4 regions of the Pseudoalteromonas sp. SG44-1 genome follow, and region 2 is predicted to be linked to each of the others. Evidence: predicted binding sites of a transcription regulator. Region 2 holds the regulator's gene; each other region holds the start of a gene.

Evidence for each region. The regulator MetJ, encoded in region 2, represses methionine synthesis genes. The targets are predictions, from matches to a motif close to TAGACGTCTAGACGTCTA.
Region 1: a site for MetJ is predicted at 2,648-2,665, ahead of metE (5-methyltetrahydropteroyltriglutamate--homocysteine S-methyltransferase). Genes of this name have one in related genera too.
Region 3: a site for MetJ is predicted at 1,757-1,774, ahead of H5187_RS04725 (methylenetetrahydrofolate reductase). Genes of this name have one in related genera too.
Region 4: a site for MetJ is predicted at 2,567-2,584, ahead of metA (homoserine O-succinyltransferase). Genes of this name have one in related genera too.

The regions. Positions count from the first base shown of each region.
Region 1 is NZ_JACJEW010000029.1:41,584-46,642, forward strand. It holds gene H5187_RS14210 (Nif3-like dinuclear metal center hexameric protein) at 84-836, shown strand; gene H5187_RS14215 (ElyC/SanA/YdcF family protein) at 871-1,635, opposite strand; gene H5187_RS14220 (LysR family transcriptional regulator) at 1,688-2,575, opposite strand; gene metE (5-methyltetrahydropteroyltriglutamate--homocysteine S-methyltransferase) at 2,865-5,059, shown strand, end outside.
Region 2 is NZ_JACJEW010000004.1:78,011-83,069, reverse strand. It holds gene metL (bifunctional aspartate kinase/homoserine dehydrogenase II) at 1-1,150, opposite strand, end outside; gene metB (cystathionine gamma-synthase) at 1,157-2,419, opposite strand; gene metJ (met regulon transcriptional regulator MetJ) at 2,655-2,975, shown strand; gene H5187_RS02975 (malic enzyme-like NAD(P)-binding protein) at 3,085-4,326, opposite strand; gene rpmE (50S ribosomal protein L31) at 4,891-5,059, opposite strand, start outside.
Region 3 is NZ_JACJEW010000006.1:133,655-138,713, reverse strand. It holds gene H5187_RS04730 (pitrilysin family protein) at 1-1,571, opposite strand, end outside; gene H5187_RS04725 (methylenetetrahydrofolate reductase) at 1,819-2,775, shown strand; gene H5187_RS04720 (hypothetical protein) at 3,015-3,512, shown strand; gene H5187_RS04715 (hypothetical protein) at 3,509-4,177, shown strand; gene H5187_RS04710 (DEAD/DEAH box helicase) at 4,376-5,059, opposite strand, start outside.
Region 4 is NZ_JACJEW010000018.1:53,340-58,398, reverse strand. It holds gene metH (methionine synthase) at 1-486, opposite strand, end outside; gene H5187_RS10520 (homocysteine S-methyltransferase family protein) at 497-1,564, opposite strand; gene metA (homoserine O-succinyltransferase) at 1,554-2,501, opposite strand; gene H5187_RS25040 (DMT family transporter) at 2,669-3,568, shown strand; gene ettA (energy-dependent translational throttle protein EttA) at 3,662-5,059, shown strand, end outside.

The DNA.
Region 1 (5,059 bases), on a different contig from region 2:
CAATTTTTTGCGATTTTCCTTCCATTTTAGCCCTATAAACGCCAAAATTTGCACAAAATTTAACGCTAATCTGGAATAAAAAAATGCAGCGCAGAGAATTTAACCAATTACTAAATACCATTTTAAGACCTGATTCTATTCAAGACTTTTGCCCAAATGGGCTACAAGTCGAAGGACGTGAACAGATAAAAAAAATTGTTACAGGTGTCACTGCCAGTCAAGCATTAATCGATGCTGCAATTGCGCATGGCGCAGACACAATATTAGTTCATCATGGTTATTTCTGGAAAGGTGAAGCGCAACCTATTACCGGTATGAAAAAGCGTCGCATAGCTGCGTTACTTAATCATGATATCAATTTATTTGCCTATCATTTACCTCTTGATGTGCATCCATCAATCGGTAATAACGCGCAATTAGCACAGCTACTTGATTTAGAAATACTCGATGGTTTGGAGCCTGTAGCAAATAGTGTCGCAGTCAAAGGGCGTTTAAAAATCCCAATGAGTGGTGAGCAATTTGCACAAAAAATATTAACAGTGCTTGCTCGTGAACCTTTAGTGAGTCTAGTACGTGATGAGCTAATTGAGACCATCGCTTGGTGTACTGGAGGTGGTCAAGGTTATATTGATTTGGCTGCTAGCCAGGGGATTGATGCCTATTTAACAGGCGAGGCTTCAGAGCAGACCATTCACAGTTCGCGTGAGCAAAAGATCGATTTTTTTGCCGCAGGCCATCACGCCACCGAACGCTATGGCATAAAAGCGCTCGGTGAGTTATTGGCTGAGCAACATGGTTTTGATGTAACCTTCATTGATATAGACAACCCAGTTTGAGTTGCCAGCTAATTCACTTTAAGTGAGTTAGACCTTAAAGCGCTTCTGGATCAATCCAGCGGCGCACACTTATCAAAAACATGCCTATTCTTTCATGCCAATCACGGGTCACCGCTAATAGCACATCAGCACTTGGAATATACTGTTTATGGGTAGGCCATTCGCTAAAGTCATGAAAGTCAGTGGCGGCTGGAATAACATCAACGCCTTGGCTATTAAATAGATCTTTTGCTCGTGCCATGTGACTTGCCGAAGTTACCAGTGCAACTTTAAAATCAACTAGAGCAGGTGCTAAAAGCCGTGCTTCATCGGCGGTATCCATAGCCGTAGGATTTTGTTTAATACGCTGCGCATCAATACCTAAACTTATCGCGGTTTGTTGCATCAAACTACTGTTGGTCACTTTATTGTAACCGCCACCTGAAACAATAAGTTGAGCTTGTGGGTACACATATGCTAAGCGCATACCTTCGATTAGGCGGCTTTTAGCACAATTACCAAGTTGGCTATTGGCGTTAAGTTTTGGGTTAGGATTTATATCACAACCAAGTACCACTATTTTATCGAGTATCGGCTGTTTATTTGTATCAAAAACATACTTTAACTGTGAATTTGGAGCAATTATTTTTTGACCAATAAAAGGGGTACTGATCAGCAATAAACTGGTAATTGCGATTAAACCAATAAATATGCTGACTTTCTTGGTACGCAGTGCGATTAATAAGCAAACAAAGCACAGTAGAGCAAACAGAGGCAATGGCATTAGCATTGCACCGAGGATTTTTTTCAGTTCAAACATCACAGTAGCACACATAAAGGGGTTTTCTGTATGCTACTGGGTTAAACCTATTTTATCGACCGTTATTTAACTTACAGGTATTTAAAAAGTGGCGATACACTGGGTTATCTTTCATATTCTTTTTCATGGCTAAATACATTGGACGGGTTAATCCCAGCGCGCCTAATGGAATCGACTTAATGAGTCCTTGGCTTTCATATGGTGTTACTAACCAATCCGGTAATGCTGCAACCCCCATTCCGGCACTGACAAGCTGAAAAATGAGCAAGCCCTGATCTACGGTTTTCAAGGTGCCATCAAAACGTGCATTTTGAATAAAATGTTTGAAGATATCCTGACGCTCTCGTGGAATAGGGTATGAAATAATCGTCTCGTTTTTCAAATCAAGCGCCGTTACATAGGCTTTTTTCGCTAGTTCATGATCTGGGGCAACAATTAATTTAAGCTTAAAATCAAATAAATGTGCGTATTCAAGTTTATCTGGTTCACGAATGTCTGAAGTGAGTACTAAATCTAATTCATCACTGAGCAGCTCAGGAATAGCGTCATAACTAAAGCCGCGCTCATAATCAACTTTGATATCAGGCCAAAAGTTATTGAATTCTTTAATTGTTGGTAATAACCAATGAAAACAAGCATGGCATTCAACACTGAGTCGTAATTGTGAAATTGGTTGATTAAGACTTTCTTTTAAACGGCATTTGGTTGCTTCAACACGCGGGAGTACTTCGCTGGCAAGTTCAAGTAATAGCATACCTTGTGGGGTAAAGCGCACCGGTTGAGTTTTACGTTCAAATAGTTGGCAATCAAGCTTGTTTTCTAAATCTTTGATTTGATGAGATAAAGCGGATTGAGTCAAAAATAATTCGCGCGCAGTATTTACCAAAGAACCGGTTTCTTTCAAGGTTGCGATGGTCTTTAAGTGTTTTACATCAATCATCTTTAATAATTCTCATGGTAAAGGTGAGTTTAACTCAGATTACAGCCATAATACGCCTTAAATTAAGATGCATCAACGTCTAGATGGCTATAAACCCCGTTTTTTTACGTGAAATTTACAAGTCTACTATAGCATCATATTTGACAGCGATGTCATTGTGTTTTTTGAGTTTGCAAAAAATCATTTCCATGAATTTACCTCAAGTTGAAACTGAGGAAGCATCAATTGTTTGATGTCAGGTATAGGTTTATGGTTTTAGCTATCTAAACAGCTGGAAGGGAATTTCAACATGGCACAATTACATAACTTAGGTTTTCCTCGCATAGGTAGAAAGCGTGAACTAAAATTTGCAGTAGAATCATACTGGGCTGGTAAAATCAGCCAAGAGCAGTTGCTTGATCAAGGTAAGACGATCCGGGCAGAAAATTGGGCTCTTCAAGCAGATGCTGGGATTGATTTATTACCGGTAGGTGACTTTGCTTGGTATGACCATGTGTTATCTACCTCTTTATTGATTGGCGCAGTGCCCAAGCGTCATCAAAAAGCGGATGGTAGCATTGATCTTGATACATTATTTCGTATTGGGCGTGGTCGTGCACCAAGCGGTTGTTCATGTGCAGCAAGCGAAATGACAAAGTGGTTTAATACTAATTATCATTACATAGTTCCAGAGCTAACTCATGATCAGCAGTTTCAACTAACTTGCACTGAGTTATTCGAGCAAGTTACTCAAGCACAAGCATTGGGGCACAATGCAAAAGTAGTATTGGTCGGCCCCGTCACTTATCTTTACTTAGCAAAATGTGCTGGTGAGGAGTTTGATAAACTTAGCTTACTTGAAAAACTATTAGCTGTTTATCAACACGTGTTCGCTAAATTAGCGCAGCAAGGGATTGAATGGGTACAGGTTGATGAGCCTATATTAGGTTTAGAGCTGACTGAAGATTATCAAGAGGCATTAAAAACAAGCTTTCGTGCACTTGCAGGTCAAGGCGTGAAGTTGTTACTTGCTAGTTATTTTGACTCAGTCACTGCCTACTTTGATGATATTGCAGGTTACCCTGTTGATGGCGTACATTTTGATTGTGTTGCAACAAATGTTGATGTTGCAAAACTAGATATATTATTAAGTACAGATCAAGTTTTATCATTAGGCGTAGTAAATGGCCGTAATATTTGGCGTACTGATTTAGAGGCTGTATTTAATAGCATAAAAGACATTGCGCTAAAGCGCGGTGATAATCTATGGCTTGCCCCATCTTGTTCTTTACTGCATACACCGGTTGATTTAGAGCAAGAAGAAAAGCTCGATGATGAACTTTGTTCATGGCTTGCATTTGCAAAACAAAAAGGCCAAGAGCTGTCATTATTAAAAGCCGCGCTTGAAAGCAATGATATCAGTGAGCTCGTTGCTTATTCAGCACCTATTAAAGCACGCTTAACCTCTACTCGTGTAAATAATACAGCTGTACAACAGCGTGTAACTGCACTCACCGCAAAAGACGGTAAGCGTAATCATGCATTTGCTCAACGTATTGAAAAACAACATGCAGCACTTAATTTACCGCTACTGCCGACCACCACGATAGGATCATTTCCACAAACTCAAGTAATTCGTCAAGCACGCCGTGATTATAAAGCCGGTGAATTATCTGCGGATGATTATCAAAGGCAAATGAAAGCAGAAATTCGCTACGCTGTTGAAGAGCAAGAGGCGCTTGATTTAGATGTGTTAGTGCACGGCGAAGCGGAGCGTAATGACATGGTTGAATACTTTGCTGAACTATTAGAAGGCTTTGCTTTTACCCAGTTTGGTTGGGTGCAAAGCTACGGCTCGCGATGTGTAAAACCACCTGTAATTTGGGGGGATGTATCACGTGAAAAAGCGATGACGGTTCAGTGGACAAAATACGCACAGTCGCTGACGAGTAAGAAAATGAAAGGCATGCTAACAGGTCCTGTAACTATTCTGTTTTGGTCATTCATTCGTGATGATTTAGACAAACCCACCATCGCTAATCAAATTGCACTTGCGTTACGTGATGAAGTGGTCGATTTACAAAATGCCGGTATTGATATTATTCAAATTGATGAACCTGCATTTCGTGAAGGTATGCCGCTTAAATGTAGCCAATGGCAAGCATATTTAGAATGGGCAGCGTATGCATTTAGGGTCTCAGCAAGCGGTGTGAAAGATGAAACACAAATTCATACTCACATGTGTTACGCCGAATTTAACGGTATTATTGCCGCGATTGCAGATATGGATGCCGATGTGATCACCATTGAAACCTCACGTTCTAACATGGAACTACTTGAAGCATTTGAGAATTTTGATTATCCAAATGATATTGGTCCAGGTGTATATGATATTCACACTCCGAATGTACCGGATATTGCATGGATGAAAACGTTGATCCATAAAGCCGCACGAAAAATACCGGTTGCGCGTTTATGGGTAAACCCGGACTGTGGTTTGAAAAC
Region 2 (5,059 bases):
GCACTTGCGTTGCTTGTTCAAATAATTGCGCTACATCATTTCGTGGCGCCACAACAGCGCAACCATGTAAGTTCGACTCAATAATATTAGCGCGCCCTTGCAAATGACTCACCACCTGATGAGTCGCTGCTGCCGGCACTAGTAAGTAGGTATCGCCGTTTTTAATAAAATGATGCAAGCTGTGTTGAATAAGCTGACTTAATTCGCCAATTTCACCGCCACGCAACTGATCAATGCGCAGTAAATCAATATTTTCTAAGGTAGTGATAAAACGCTTAGCTTTGCTGTAACCTTCTTTGACAATTTCTGTCGCGCTAGCTTCGCTGTCGTAACTACTGCGAACGACTAACTTGATATCAGTATTTTTTAATGGCGAGAGAGTTTTAGCATGTAACACTGGGTTGCCCAAACGCGCCAGTAAGTTTGCTTGGCCACGACATACTTTAGAATACTTAATCGCTTTTTTTACTTTACGAGGGTCGGTACTAAACACCCCTTGGGTATCAGTCCAAATTGATACCTGACTAGCATGACAATAACTGCTTAACAAAGTCGCGCTGTAATCACTGCCATTGCGCCCCAAAGTAACGGTATTTGCTTGGCAATCAGCGGCTATAAAACCAGTAACAATATTAATGCAATTGGCTGAAATTAACTCGGCACAGGCTTGTTGATTTTTTTGATGTAATAATTGCCCATCATTAAGGGTAAACAATTGACGAGCATCAACATCTTGAGCTGCAACATTTAACTGTTTTAAATAGCTAGCCAATAATCGTGCCGACCAAACTTCACCGTGAGCAAGCAATGCGGCTTCCTGTAAGCTTTGCTGTTGAGTTTGCTGTGCAATTAAGGCTAGCTCCTGTTCTAATACGTTTAATGCCGTATGTCGCGCTGCTGGACTCAATAACTGCTCGATCAAAGTACGTTGATGATTATCAAGCTGCAATAATATATCACTCACTGCCTGTTGATCACCTTGCTGGTAACTCTGCCATAGCGTAACTAACGTATTGGTAGTTTTACCGGCTGCGGATACCACCACACAATCACCGGCTTCCGTATGGGCTAGAATAATATTTGCTACGGCCTGATAACGCTCTGCAGAACTAAGGCTAGAACCACCAAATTTATGAACTATATTTACCATTTTTTATTACCACAAAGCCGTATGTGCAGGAGTCAGTTTAAATGAGTTTGATTGCTCATCATCTTGTTGTTGAACAGAGGAAGCAATTACTTTTACGCCGTGCTGAGCTTGACCTGGTTTCACTTTATTGAATACACGATCTAAGTCAGCGATTAAATCTTTTACATCTTCAATGCCCACCGAAATACGGATCAGGGTATCACCTACTCCCGCAGCAAGACGAGCAGTTGCCTCCATACCTGCGTGGGTCATAGTTGCAGGGTGACAAATCAAACTCTCAACCCCACCTAATGACTCAGCTAAGCTAAATTCTTCTAAGCTGGTCAAAAATTCTGCAGCATCATTAATATCACCTTTGATATCAAAGCTTACCATGCCACCAAAACCACGTTGCTGCTGTTTAGCGAGTTCATGCTGTGGATGAGATACTAATCCAGGGTAATATACTTGGCTTACATAAGGGGAGTTTTCTAGATATTGGGCAATAATAAAGGCATTTTCTTGATGCTGACGTAAACGAACATTCAAAGTACGTAAACCACGTAACGTTAAGTAGCTATCAAACGGGGCACCGGTAATGCCAATGTTATTAGCCCACCAAGCAAGCTCATCACCCAACTCTTGGGTAGCGGCGATCACCGCACCACCAACAACATCTGAGTGACCGTTAATATATTTAGTGGTCGAATGCACCACAATATCAACACCAAACTCAATTGGGTTTTGCAAAGCAGGTGATAAAAATGTGTTATCGGCACCAACCAACGCACCGCACTGCTTAGCAATCGTGGTGATCGCTTTAATATCGGTTAACCGTAAGATAGGATTACTCGGTGTTTCAATCCAAATTAGCTTTGGTTTTATCTCAAGAATTTTTTGATGATTTTCAGATTTAGTTAAATCTAAAACCACTAACTTTAATAAGCCACGCTTTTCAAGTGAGGTGAATAAGCGGTAACTACCGCCATAGCAATCATGTGGGATCACTAAGGTATCGTCACTGTTTAGCAGCTGAGTAGCTAAATGCACCGCAGCCATGCCCGTTGCAGTGATAATCCCCTTAGCGCCACCTTCAAGCTTAGCGAGCGTTTCAGCGAGTAAATCACGGTTTGGGTTGCCGCTACGGCCATAATCATATTGGCGCTTTTTATCAAAATCAGCAAATGAGTAGGTGGTCGATAAATGAATGGGAGGCACAACCGCGCCGTGATGTTTATCTGCATCAATACCATTGCGTACTGCAATGGTTGCTTTATTCTTTTGACTCATACCGTCACCTAAAATTAAATGGATGTTTAGACGTCTAAAAGGTTAGAGGATCAAATTTAATAAGTCAAAGCATTTATGCGGTTTTAGCCGCAAGATTAGAAGTAAAAACATTTAAGCTGCTAGATGGCTAAAAAACAAGTATTTGACTATCTTTTTTAACACGATAGAATTTCGCCATCTTTGCGCTGCAAAAGGTCGCGCAAACAATTAACAACCTGAGGCAACGATACATCCTATGGCTAAATGGAATGGTGAATATATTCACCCATACGCAGAACACGGGAAAAAATCAGAACAAGTTAAAAAGATCACCGTTTCGATCCCGCTAAATGTATTAAAAGTTTTGACTGATGAGCGTACTCGTCGTCAAATTAATAATCTTCGCCATGCAACAAATAGCGAATTACTTTGTGAAGCATTTTTACACGCATTTACTGGCCAACCACTGCCAAACGATGAAGATTTACGTAAAGATAATCCAGAGAAAGTGCCTGAAGAAGTGAAAAAAATCATGCTTGAGATGGGTCTCGAAGTACCTGTACTCAACGAAGATTAAGTTATCATTTGTATATATTCCTGCTTCAGGAATTGGCTACAAAAAAACCTCAGTAACGTAAGTTACTGAGGTTTTTATTATTGTGCCATTACCAATTGCAGCTAAGCAGCTACTCCATGTAGTTTTCCGGCATATCAATTTGTGCAACACCAGAATCAATTGCCGCTTGCGCTACTGCTTTGGCAATGCGCGGTAATAAACGCGGATCCATCGGTTTTGGAATAATATACTGCGCACCAAATTCAAGTTTCTCAACACCCGCCGCTTTTAATACTTCCGCTGGTACTGGTTCTTTAGCAATGCTACGAATAGCGTCAACCGCAGCAATTTTCATTTCATCATTAATTTTGCTTGCACGCACATCTAGCGCACCACGGAAAATAAATGGGAAACACAGCACGTTGTTAACTTGGTTTGGATAATCTGAACGACCCGTTGCCATGATTAAATCATCGCGAGCACCATGAGCAAGCACTGGAGAGATTTCTGGATCTGGGTTTGAACAGGCAAATACTACAGGTCGATCAGCCATTAGCTTAAGATCGTCAGGAGAAAGTAAATTCGGGCCAGATACACCAACAAATACATCGGCATCAGCAATAACATCTTGCAGTGTGCGCTTATCTGTATTGTTAGCGAATAACTGTTTGTACTCGTTTAAATCATCACGACGAGTATGAATAACGCCTTTACGATCTAACATGTAAATATGTTCACGCAATGCGCCACACTTGATCAGTAGCTCCATACACGCAACCGCTGCGGCACCGGCTCCTAAACAAACGATAATCGCATCTTCGATTTCTTTGCCTTGTACTTCAAGTGCGTTGATCATACCAGCAGCCGTTACAATCGCGGTACCGTGTTGATCGTCGTGGAACACTGGAATACTACAACGCTCGATCAATGCTTTTTCTATTTCAAAACACTCTGGCGCTTTAATGTCTTCTAAGTTAATACCGCCAAACGTATCAGCGATGTTAGCAACTGTATTGATGAAATCTTCGGTGGTATTGTGTTTCACCTCAATATCTATCGAATCTAGACCCGCAAAGCGTTTAAATAATAACGCTTTACCTTCCATAACCGGTTTTGAAGCCAATGGACCTAAGTTACCTAAACCTAAAATAGCGGTGCCGTTAGTAATAACCGCAACCATATTGCCTTTACCAGTGTATTTGTAGGCATTAGCGGGATCAGCAGCTATTTCACGTACCGGTTCTGCAACACCGGGGCTGTATGCGAGTGCAAGATCCTGTACGGTTTCAGCTGGCTTTGTAAGCTCAACGCTAATTTTTCCTGGAACGGGGTGCGAATGGTAATGTAAAGCTTGTTCACGAAAGTCTGACATAACGCGATTTTATCCTGCAAGTAAGTTAAGTTGAAAGTGAGAGTAAGCAGTTCTTATATCTTATAGGGAACGATACCTATATTATAATTAAATTCAAGCAATATCAGGTCTATCCTGTTATATGCTATATCCGTTCATTTTATGCGTTTTGTCAGCATTTTTTGCAAAAAAGCTTCAATTTTCGGCTATAAAAACGCCACAAAGCATCAAAAAACCCATCTTGAAATGCTCATTATGCAACGCTTTAAAGCAAAAATAATGGCCTATGACTAAAAACCATCAAAGTAAGACGTTAACAACATTTAACCGCAAAAGACCTAACTTTACCGACAAAAACGTTTAATTTATCGCTTTAACGAGAATGACAATATAGTCAACAAATCACTATTTGTCTGTTATTTACTCGCTATACTGGATATAAAAGTGGGAAATAGTCACAACATAATGAATGCGTAAAGCTGGAGCACTAGAGCAAGAAATAAAGACTAAAAGGCGGTGTTTTTAATAAATAGCAGGCATAAAAAAAAGCACCCTAAGGTGCTTTTTCCGACAAAACAACAAGAATTACTTGCTGCTAAGTGAACCGAAACGCTTGTTAAAGCGATCAACACGGCCACCTGTGTCTAAAACTTTTTGCTTACCAGTGTAAAACGGGTGACACGCAGAACATACGTCTAAGTGAATGTCTTTACACAGAGTAGAACGAGTTTCGAATTTATTTCCACATGAACAT
Region 3 (5,059 bases), on a different contig from region 2:
AGTGCAGCAACGCCTTTTTGACCTTGTGGGTCAGCCGCCGCTCCCGTGTTGAATAACCAGTTCACATCAATCAACGGCGAGCTATTGGTTTTATCAAGTACTTTAAAGTGACGCTCTTGCACTGTGTGCTTGCTAGCAACAAGGCTATTTAAATCCACTTTTTGCTCAAAGCCTGCCACTTTGTCAAGCGCTGACATAGTCACGGTAGTACGGCTACTATCGACAAAGTATTTATTAGCAATATCTTGAATATCTTGTGCGCTGATGCTGTCAGCCGTTGCATATAATTGATTGACGACTTCTGGGTCGCGTTCAAAATGCATATAACTGGCAAGGGTTGAACCTATAGCTTGTGATGAGTCTAGGCCGTTAATAAAGCTGTATTTAAGATTGGATTTTAAATCAGCTAACTTTTGGCTATCAACCAACTCAGTGCGAGCTTTTGCGTAGGTGCTATTAATTGCATCACGAGCAACCGCTAAATCAGCCTCATTTTCAACTTTCACAAAAACATGTAATAAGCCGGGATCTTTGGTATCAGGGTTATAGCTAAACATTTGGCTAGCAATTTGTTTATCAACTACTAACTCTTGATAAAGCTCTGAGTTGGTTGAAAAATAAAGCTGTGACAGTAAATCAAGCGCGGCTCTGTCTTTTTGCTTTGGCTGCCAGGCTGTGCCTTTATAAGATACTAATAACCAATGCCCTGGTAAGCCTTCGTTTTGCTCATGTATATATTTCGCCGCTTGCTGTTTTGGTTCGGTTGGAATATCAGCAACGAAATCGCCTTTTTGCCATTGGCCCCAGTGTTTTTTAACCATAGCCATAGTTTCAGCTGGATCAACATCGCCTACAATCACTAATGACACATATTCAGGTTTATAAAACTTAGCAAAAAACTCTTTACCGTATGCCATTTGATCCGGCATGGCTTCAATATCTGCAAAAAAGCCCATGGTGGTATGTTTATAAGTATGTTTTTCGAATGCTTCATTACGTACTGCAGAAAGTAACTTACGAACCGGGCTGGCATTATTTTTAAGGTATTCGCCTTTAACTGTTAATGCTTCGGTACGAAATTGCTCTTCTGAATAAGTCAGGTTTTGAAAAATATCCGCTTCAATTTCAAGTACTTTATCAAGATGTTGCTTTGAAAAGTTTAAGTGATAGTTAGTGTAATCATTGGTTGTATAAGCGCGATTATCAACCCCAGAATTTTTTAGAATATCAGAATACACATCTTGCGGATATTTTTCAGAGCCTTTAAACATCATATGTTCAAAAAAGTGTGCAAAACCGGTTTTACCTGCTTCGACTTCATTACGAGAACCGACAGAGACTGGAATTTGTAGTGATACCACATCAGGGTAATCAGTTTTCACCACCATAACGCGTAAACCGTTATCAAGCTCTTCTAATAAATAATCTTGTGAGAACACCCGATCATTACTACTGGCAACCGTTGACTGCTCAATCTCAACCTCTTTGACCATGTTTGAGCCGCTGTTACTTGCACAACCGCCCAGTGCAAGCGTTACCGCAAGGCTGGTTGCTAATAATTTAAATTTCATTGCTATCCCTTGTTAGTTGAATAAATTTCTTGTTTTTAGTCATCCGATTATGCAACAAAGCAAGTCAATATAAGACCCCTGAGGCAATTAATTATGTAAACAGTTGTGTAACACAGAACTCTTCATTCAGAGCAACATGAATAAAACTCACCTTCGTTGAAAAAGTTTCACTAAAAAAATCTATCTAGACGTCTAAATGGCTGCTATATTATTTGCCATAGACACTAACTTAGCTGGAATGAGGATTATGGCTTTATCACTACAAGAGAAAATTGAAGACACCAATCAGGGTGTGTACTTAATTGGTACCACCCCACCACGTATTGGTACTGATAAAGCGCAGCTTGAAATTATCGCCCAAAAGCTCTTAGCTCGTTTGCATGAAATTGAATACGATGGCGTGATTATTTATGACATTCAAGATGAAAGTAGTCGCACTGAGATGCCTCGCCCTTTTCCGTTCAAGCAAACGGTAGATCCTCGAGAATACAGTAACTTACTACGTAATTTATCGCATCAAGAAGTGATCACTTATAAAAGTGTTGCACAGCGCGGTGTGGCCGAATTTAAACAGTGGTTAAGCGAAACTAAAAACCAGTTTAATTTAAAAAACCTAGTATTAGTCGGTAGTCCATCATCTGACGGGGATATTAAATTAAGCCTGCCTGATGCTTATAAAGTCTTAAGCGAACAGCCTCAAGACTTCTTTTTAGGAGGCGTTACCATTGCCGAGCGCCACGCAAGTAAACGTAATGAACATGAACGCTTACTTGAAAAAACCACGCAAGGCTGTAAATTTTTTATCTCACAAGCTGTGTATAACGCGCAAGCAACCGTGGATTTGATCACCAGTTATGCGCGCAGCTGTAAAGCTCAAGGTATCGAACCTAAACGTATTATTCTAACCTTTACGCCCTGCGGCAGTGAAAAAACCTTAGAGTTTATGCAATGGTTAGGAATTTCCGTACCTGATGCAACTAAATGGCGGATGCTTGATTCGCAAAACCCACTGAGTGAATCTGTACGTATTTGCCGTGAAAACTTAGATTTAATACTAAGAAGTTGCGCGCATTTAGACGTGCCACTGGGGTTAAATATTGAAAGTTTAACCAACCGTAAAGAAGAAATTGATGCATCAATTAATCTTTACCGCTTATTAAAAGCGACAATGGAATTAAATCTTGCTGAAAAACAGATTGCTTAATAGAGTTAAACTTGAGCCTGCCCATTATTTTTAAGTGAACTAGTGTTCATGATTGTTGTTTTTTTAGGTAATTTTAAGTATTCTTGTATGCTAATTAGGTAATACTATTAAAAGGAATTTTAAATGCCATTAAATCCACAGGTGAAATAAGAAGTAATTAAAAACATTATAAAATATGAGAAAAAATTAATCACTTTTATCTAGACTCTCAGGGCTATGTAACCACAGGCGTAGGTCATATGATAAAAAACAAACAAGCTGCAACCCTGCTCCCAATGAATAAAGTAGTTAACAATCAACCGGGTCCTCCTGCAACTCCTCTAGAAAAGCAAAAAGAATTTGAAACAATAGCTAAACAAAAAAGAAATTATAAAGCTGAATGGTATAAGCAATTTACTACACTCATAATTAAAGATGTAGAAATTACACGCCAACTAGACAAACATATGGATTCTTTTTACAGAGAGCTTTCTACTCTATATAAAAAGTCTAATGGTTATTATGATGATTTTGATAAATTAGACAAAAATATACAAGTCGCATTATTTGATATGATTTTTAACTTAGGTGCAGTAAAAATTGTCACGAAGTTTACTGAGTTTGATAAAGCAATCAAAACTGGAGATTGGATTAAAGCAGCTAAAGAAAGCTATCGTCCTCAACTCAGCGCAGAAAGAAATAACTACGTAAGAGCAAAGCTATCTGCGGCTAACAGCATAAAGGTAACGACACCGTGAAAAACTTATCATTAGTATTATCGATATTTATCTGTGTTAGCTGCTCAAAATTATCTGCTAATGAAATAAAACCTAAATTATTTACTAATTATTTTACAGGTTTAGAATCTGAAATTGTGATGGATTACCAGAGCATTAAATTAAATTATGATTTAACTTTACGTTCAGAGAAGAATGTACACTTTTCTACCTGTAAACAAGTAGAAGAAACCGCTTCTGATGATATAGCAGTGAGCGAATTTCATTTGTTACAGATGTTGAAAGCGAACTGTGCCGCATTAAAACAGTACTCCCAAGCTAAAAGTTCAAACGTCAGTTATTTACAGGAAATTCTTGATAAAAAGGATATTAGCAATCTTCCTGCTACAGCTTCCCCTTATGTTAATAAACATGATAAAAGCCAAAGGCGAGGTAAAACACTAAGTGAATACCATAAAAAGTTTAATACATCATTGGACATTAGTGGAGCAATAAAGGTTGAGACAGAAACAGATCAGATGTTTTACTACGTTGTTGCCACAGGCGATTTCAATGCTGATAAAGTTCAAGACGCATTAGTTCGTATTGACTGGCAGGTAATTGATGCATTTGGTAAAGGGTTTAAGCTTATTATGGTTACGAAAAAATCCGCAGATAAACCATATGAAATAACTACACTAAATTGAAGTAAGAACCTTTAGCTGCGATTTTAATTTAAAAATTTATCTTTTTAGAGGGCACTCTAGCTTAGTAAAGTTATATCGCGCTTTATTATTAATACTATTGACTACTGAATTTAGCATATAAAACAATAAAGCTACGGCGCTCGTTTTAGCGCCGTGCTAGAGCTTTACTGACAGCTGATAACTAAAAACTGAAAGCTTTTATTTACGGCGTCTACTAGGTGCTCTTTGCCCTGTAATACGTTTTTTATCTCGGTCTTTTCGCGACTTATTAGAGTTTTTGCGATTATCTTTGGGCTTTTTATTTAGATCCGGTTCATAGCCCGCTAACCACTGCGGCGTTAGACGAGTATCAAGCAACACTTCAATTTCTTCAAGTAACCACTGCTCGTCAAGGCTGACTAATGACATCGCTAAGCCTTGCTCGCCAGCGCGCCCAGTGCGGCCAATACGGTGGACATAATCCTCAGCTATATAAGGTAGTTCAAAGTTAATCACATACTTTAACGACGCTATGTCTAGACCCCGAGCTGCAACATCGGTTGCCACGAGTACACGAGTGGTACCTTCTTTAAAATCTTGCAGTGCTCTATCACGTGCACCTTGAGATTTATCACCATGAATTGACTGTGTTTTTAAGCCATCTTTACACATTTCTTTGGCGAGTTGATCGGCCATTTGCTTTGTGCGAGTAAAGATCAGTACTTGGCGCCAGTTTTTCATGCCAATCATGTGCGAGACAAGCTCACGTTTACGGTCTTCATCAACCGCGTAAATGATTTGCTCAACTTCTACAGCCGCAGAATTACGTTTATTGACTTCAACAAGTTTTGGATCTTTTAATAACTTTTTACTGAGCTCAAATACACTATCGTCAAAGGTCGC
Region 4 (5,059 bases), on a different contig from region 2:
ATCCACCAAAATGCGGTAACTACGCTGACAAATTTCAAACTTGCGATCGGCTGTATCTGCTTGGCCGTCGGTATCAAACGCCATAACCACTGCAGCGGCGCCAAAACGTTTAATAATTTTAGCTTGGCGAATAAATGGCTCTTCACCTTCTTTTAGCGAGATTGAGTTTACAATTGCCTTGCCTTGAATACACTTTAAGCCCGCTTCAATGACTTCCCACTTAGAAGAGTCGACCATAATTGGCACGCGAGAAATATCAGGCTCGGAGGCAATCAAATTTAAAAATTTCACCATGGCGGCTTTTGAGTCCAGCATGGCTTCATCCATGTTGATATCAATAACCTGTGCGCCGTTTTCTACTTGCTCGCGGGCAACATTAAGCGCGGTCTCGTAATCTTCTTCCATGATCAAACGTTTGAACATGGCTGAGCCGGTCACATTGGTACGTTCGCCAACGTTGGTAAATACTGCTATTTTTTGTGTCATCTCGGCTACCTTAGTTTAAATTACACGCTTCAAGGCCTGATAAGCGCATACGCACTTCAAGCTCTGGCAATGGCCGAGGTTTAACACCTTCAAGCCCTTTCGAAAATGCCCTGATGTGTGCAGGTGTGGTACCACAACAACCGCCAACAATATTGATAAAGCCAGACTTGCCCCAATCGATAATTTCTTGAGCCATTTCAGGTGCTTCTAAATCATATTCCCCAAACTCGTTCGGTAAACCAGCATTGGGGTGAACAGAGACAAAGGTTTCGCAAACACGCGATAGTTCTTCTACATATTGGCGCAATAAATCTGGACCTAGCGCGCAGTTCAAGCCAATTGAAATTGGCTTTATATGACGAATAGAATTATAAAATGCTTCGGTGGTTTGCCCTGACAGCGTACGGCCCGAGGCATCGGTTATGGTGCCAGAGATCATCACAGGCAACTTGCGCCCTGCTTGTTCAAACGCTTCTTCAACCGCGAATGAAGCCGCTTTTGCATTAAGCGTATCAAAAATTGTTTCTATCAAAATTAAATCAACACCACCTTCCATTAAAGCAAGGGTTGATTCAACATACGCGGTGACTAACTTATCAAACGTGACATTGCGATAACCGGGGTCGTTCACATCCGGTGAGATTGAACAGGTTTTTGAGGTTGGCCCTAAAACACCCGCAACATAGCGTGGTTTTGCTGGATTTTTAGCAGTAAACTCATCACAAATACTGCGTGCTAATTTAGCTGACTCTAAGTTTACTTCACGGCTGATGCTGGCCATATCGTAATCTTCCATCGAAATTGTAGTCGAATTAAAGGTGTTGGTTTCGATAATATCGGCACCTGCACTTAAAAAGCCACGATGAATATCAGCAATAATTTTTGGTTGTGTGATGCTTAATAAATCATTATTACCTTTAATTAGCACATGCCAGTCTTTAAAGCGCTCGCCACGGTAATCGTGTTCTTCTAATTTGTGTTCTTGGATCATGGTACCCATAGCACCATCAAGAATTAAAATACGCTGTTTTAACGCTTCAATTAACACGGCGCTTTTGTTTTCTAAATTATTCGGCATAGTTGTTAGTCCTTACGGCTTGGCTAACTAAATTAATATCATAGGGTGTGGTTTGGTACACATAATAATTTAACCAATTCGAAAACAGTAAAAAGGCATGGCTTTGCCAAGTTTTCGACGGTTCGTTATCTGGGTTGTTCTCTGGAAAGTAATTTTCAGGCAATGGCGCATCAGGGCCTTTTTCTAAATCGCGCTGATATTCGCCTTTTAAAGTGTCTGCATCATACTCAGGATGCCCGGTAATATACACTTGGCTGCCGGATTTATTTTTTATTAAGTAAGCGCCTACTTGCTCTGAACCTGCCAGCACCACTAAGTCATCACAAGCGTTAATTTTTTCAATATCAATATGACCATACCGCGAGTGAGGCACTACAAAGGTATCGTCAAAACCACGCGTTAAGGCTCCATGTTCAAAGTAACACTTATGGGTAAACACGCCACAGAGCTTATTTTCTTTTAGTTCACGCTTTAGATTATAATGATGAAATAAACCCGCGTGAGCCGCCCAACACGAAAATAATGTTGAGGTTACATGCTGCTCCGCCCAATCTAAAATTACTTTTAGTTCATCCCAGTAGGCTACATCGTCATATTCTAAATGTGCCAATGGTGCGCCGGTAATGAGTAATGCATCGTAATTGTTGTCTTTCACTTCAGAGAAATAACGGTAAAAAGTGTCTAAATGCTGCTCTGAATTGCTACTGCTGCGATGAGTGTCTAAACGTAGTAGCTCTACATTCACTTGTAAGGGTGAATTAGCGAGCAAACGAATAAATTGCACCTCGGTTTCTACCTTATTAGGCATTAAGTTTAAAATCGCCAAGCGCATCGGACGGATCTCTTGGGTTTTAGCGCGGCTTTTTGGCATTACGAATACGTTTTCTTGACGTAACTTCGCAATTGCGGGCAATTCATCTTTAACGGTAATAGGCATACTCATCTCCAAGGCATAATTAACCAATGGCTAATTATGAACGGATAGCTGGAAATTTCAACCTCTAGATGTTTAGATGTCCAAATGAATTTATTTTAGCTATTCTTTTGCATTCTAAAAACCGCTCGCCATAATGCGCCTGTTGATTTTATTTTAAGGTGGTAAACGTGATTGATTGGCTAGGCTTTGGAGAACTTTTTGCTATATTAGCAGCTATTGTTTGGGCGCTTTCGACCATTTTATATAAAGGTTTTAGCCATCACTTAACGCCTATGCAGCTAAACATCAGTAAAGGCGTGTTAGCAAGTGCCATGATGTTAGCTACTATTGCGATTACTCAAGACGCTGCACTACCACATCATCTGACAAGCTGGCTTTGGCTAATTGCTGGCGGGGTGATTGGGATTGCGATTGGCGATAGCGCCTATTTTACTGCGCTGCGAAATATTGGCCCTGCTCGCACGTTAGTTATTGAGTCCCTTGCTCCAGCCCTTGTGGGGGTTTTTAATATCCTGCTATTAAATCATTATTTATCGCCATTTGCATGGTGCGGTATTGTACTTACAACCATTGGCGTAGTAATAGCAATCAAGCCTGAAAAAACATTGCCACAGGTTGATCATCAACATTATCGCAAAGGTGTTTTATGTGCCCTTGCAGCTGCTATCTGCCAAGCGCTCGGTATGGTGATGTCTAAAGGCGCACTCAATAATGAGCATATGAGTAGCTTATGGGCGGCATTAATTAGATTAGCAGCCGGTACGATGACTGTGGCCTTAGTTGTTGCAGTGTTTAAAAGCAGTGAATTTAAACAAGCACTAACTCTAAGGGGAATTAGCGGCAAACAATGGTTTTTTGCGGCTGTGTTTTTAGGCACTTTCCTTGGTTTATGGCTTCAACTTGGCGCAGTTAAATATACCGATCCAGCCATTGCACAAACGATTTTCGCAACCGCGCCATTAATTGTAATGAGCATTGGTTTTATAAAGCGCGAGCCCGTTACCAATAAAATGTTAATAGGCGGCTTGCTTGCTTTAATCGGTGTAGGAGTATTGCTCGCGAATTAGCACATTGTTATTTGGTTGATTCGTTGACTGTTTCACCTGTGAGCCACTACAATACAACATTGAAATTTTTATTATTATTTGAAGGCTCCTTCCATGGTTTTACCTGATAAGTTTATTTTCTCGATGAGTCGAGTATCTAAGGTTGTGCCACCTAAGCGCACTATCTTAAAAGATATTTCTTTGCATTTTTTCCCGGGCGCAAAAATTGGTGTCCTTGGTTTAAACGGTTCTGGTAAATCAACGTTGCTACGTATTATGGCCGGCCTTGATCAAGAGTTTGAAGGTGAGGCATATCCTCAACCGGGCACTAAAATTGGTTACTTACCGCAAGAGCCTATTCTAGATGAAAGCAAAACGGTTCGTGAAACTGTGGAAGAAGCAGTCAGCGAAGTTAAAAACGCGCTTAACCGTCTTGATGAAGTATATAACGAATACGCGATGGAAGATGCTGACTTTGACGCACTAGCCAAAGAGCAAGGTGAGCTTGAAGCAATTATTCAAGCCCACGATGGTCATAACATCGACAACGTATTAGAGCGCGCCGCAGATGCCCTGCGCTTACCTGAGTGGGATGCTAAAATTGAATTCTTGTCAGGTGGTGAGCGTCGCCGAGTGGCTATCTGCCGCTTATTGCTTGAAAAACCAGATATGCTTATCCTCGATGAGCCGACTAACCACTTAGATGCAGAATCTGTAGCATGGCTTGAGCGCTTCTTGCATGATTACGAAGGCACTGTTGTGGCGGTAACCCATGACCGTTACTTCCTCGATAATGTAGCTGGCTGGATCTTAGAGCTTGACCGTGGTGAAGGTATTCCATGGGAAGGTAATTATTCTTCTTGGCTTGAGCAAAAAGATGCGCGCCTGCAGCAAGAGCAAAAGTCTGAAAAAGCCCGTCAAAAATCAATTGCACAAGAACTTGAGTGGGTACGTTCAAACCAAAAAGGTCGTCAAGCTAAGTCAAAAGCGCGTATGTCGCAATTTACTGAAATGCAGCAGTCTGATTACCAAAAACGTAATGAAACCAACGAGCTATTTATTCCACCTGGACCACGTTTAGGTGATCAAGTTATTGAAGTTAAAAACTTGAAGAAAAGCTTTGGCGATCGCGTGTTAATTGATGATCTAAGCTTTACTGTGCCTAAAGGCGCAATTGTTGGCATTATCGGTGCCAATGGCGCAGGTAAATCAACGCTGTTTAAAATGCTCAGCGGTGAAGACAAACAAGACAGCGGTGAAATTAACCTAGGTGAAACGGTTGAACTGGCAACCGTTGATCAGTTCCGTGGCAATATGGATGACAGCAATACTGTTTTCCAAGAAATTTCAAACGGCCAAGACGTACTAAAAATTGGTAACTTTGAATTCCAAAGCCGTGCCTATGTTAGTCGCTTTAACTTCAAAGGTAACGATCAGCAAAAATTTGTTAAGGACTTGTCAGGTGGTGAACGCAACCGCTTACACTTAGCTAAGTTATTAAAAGCCGGTGGC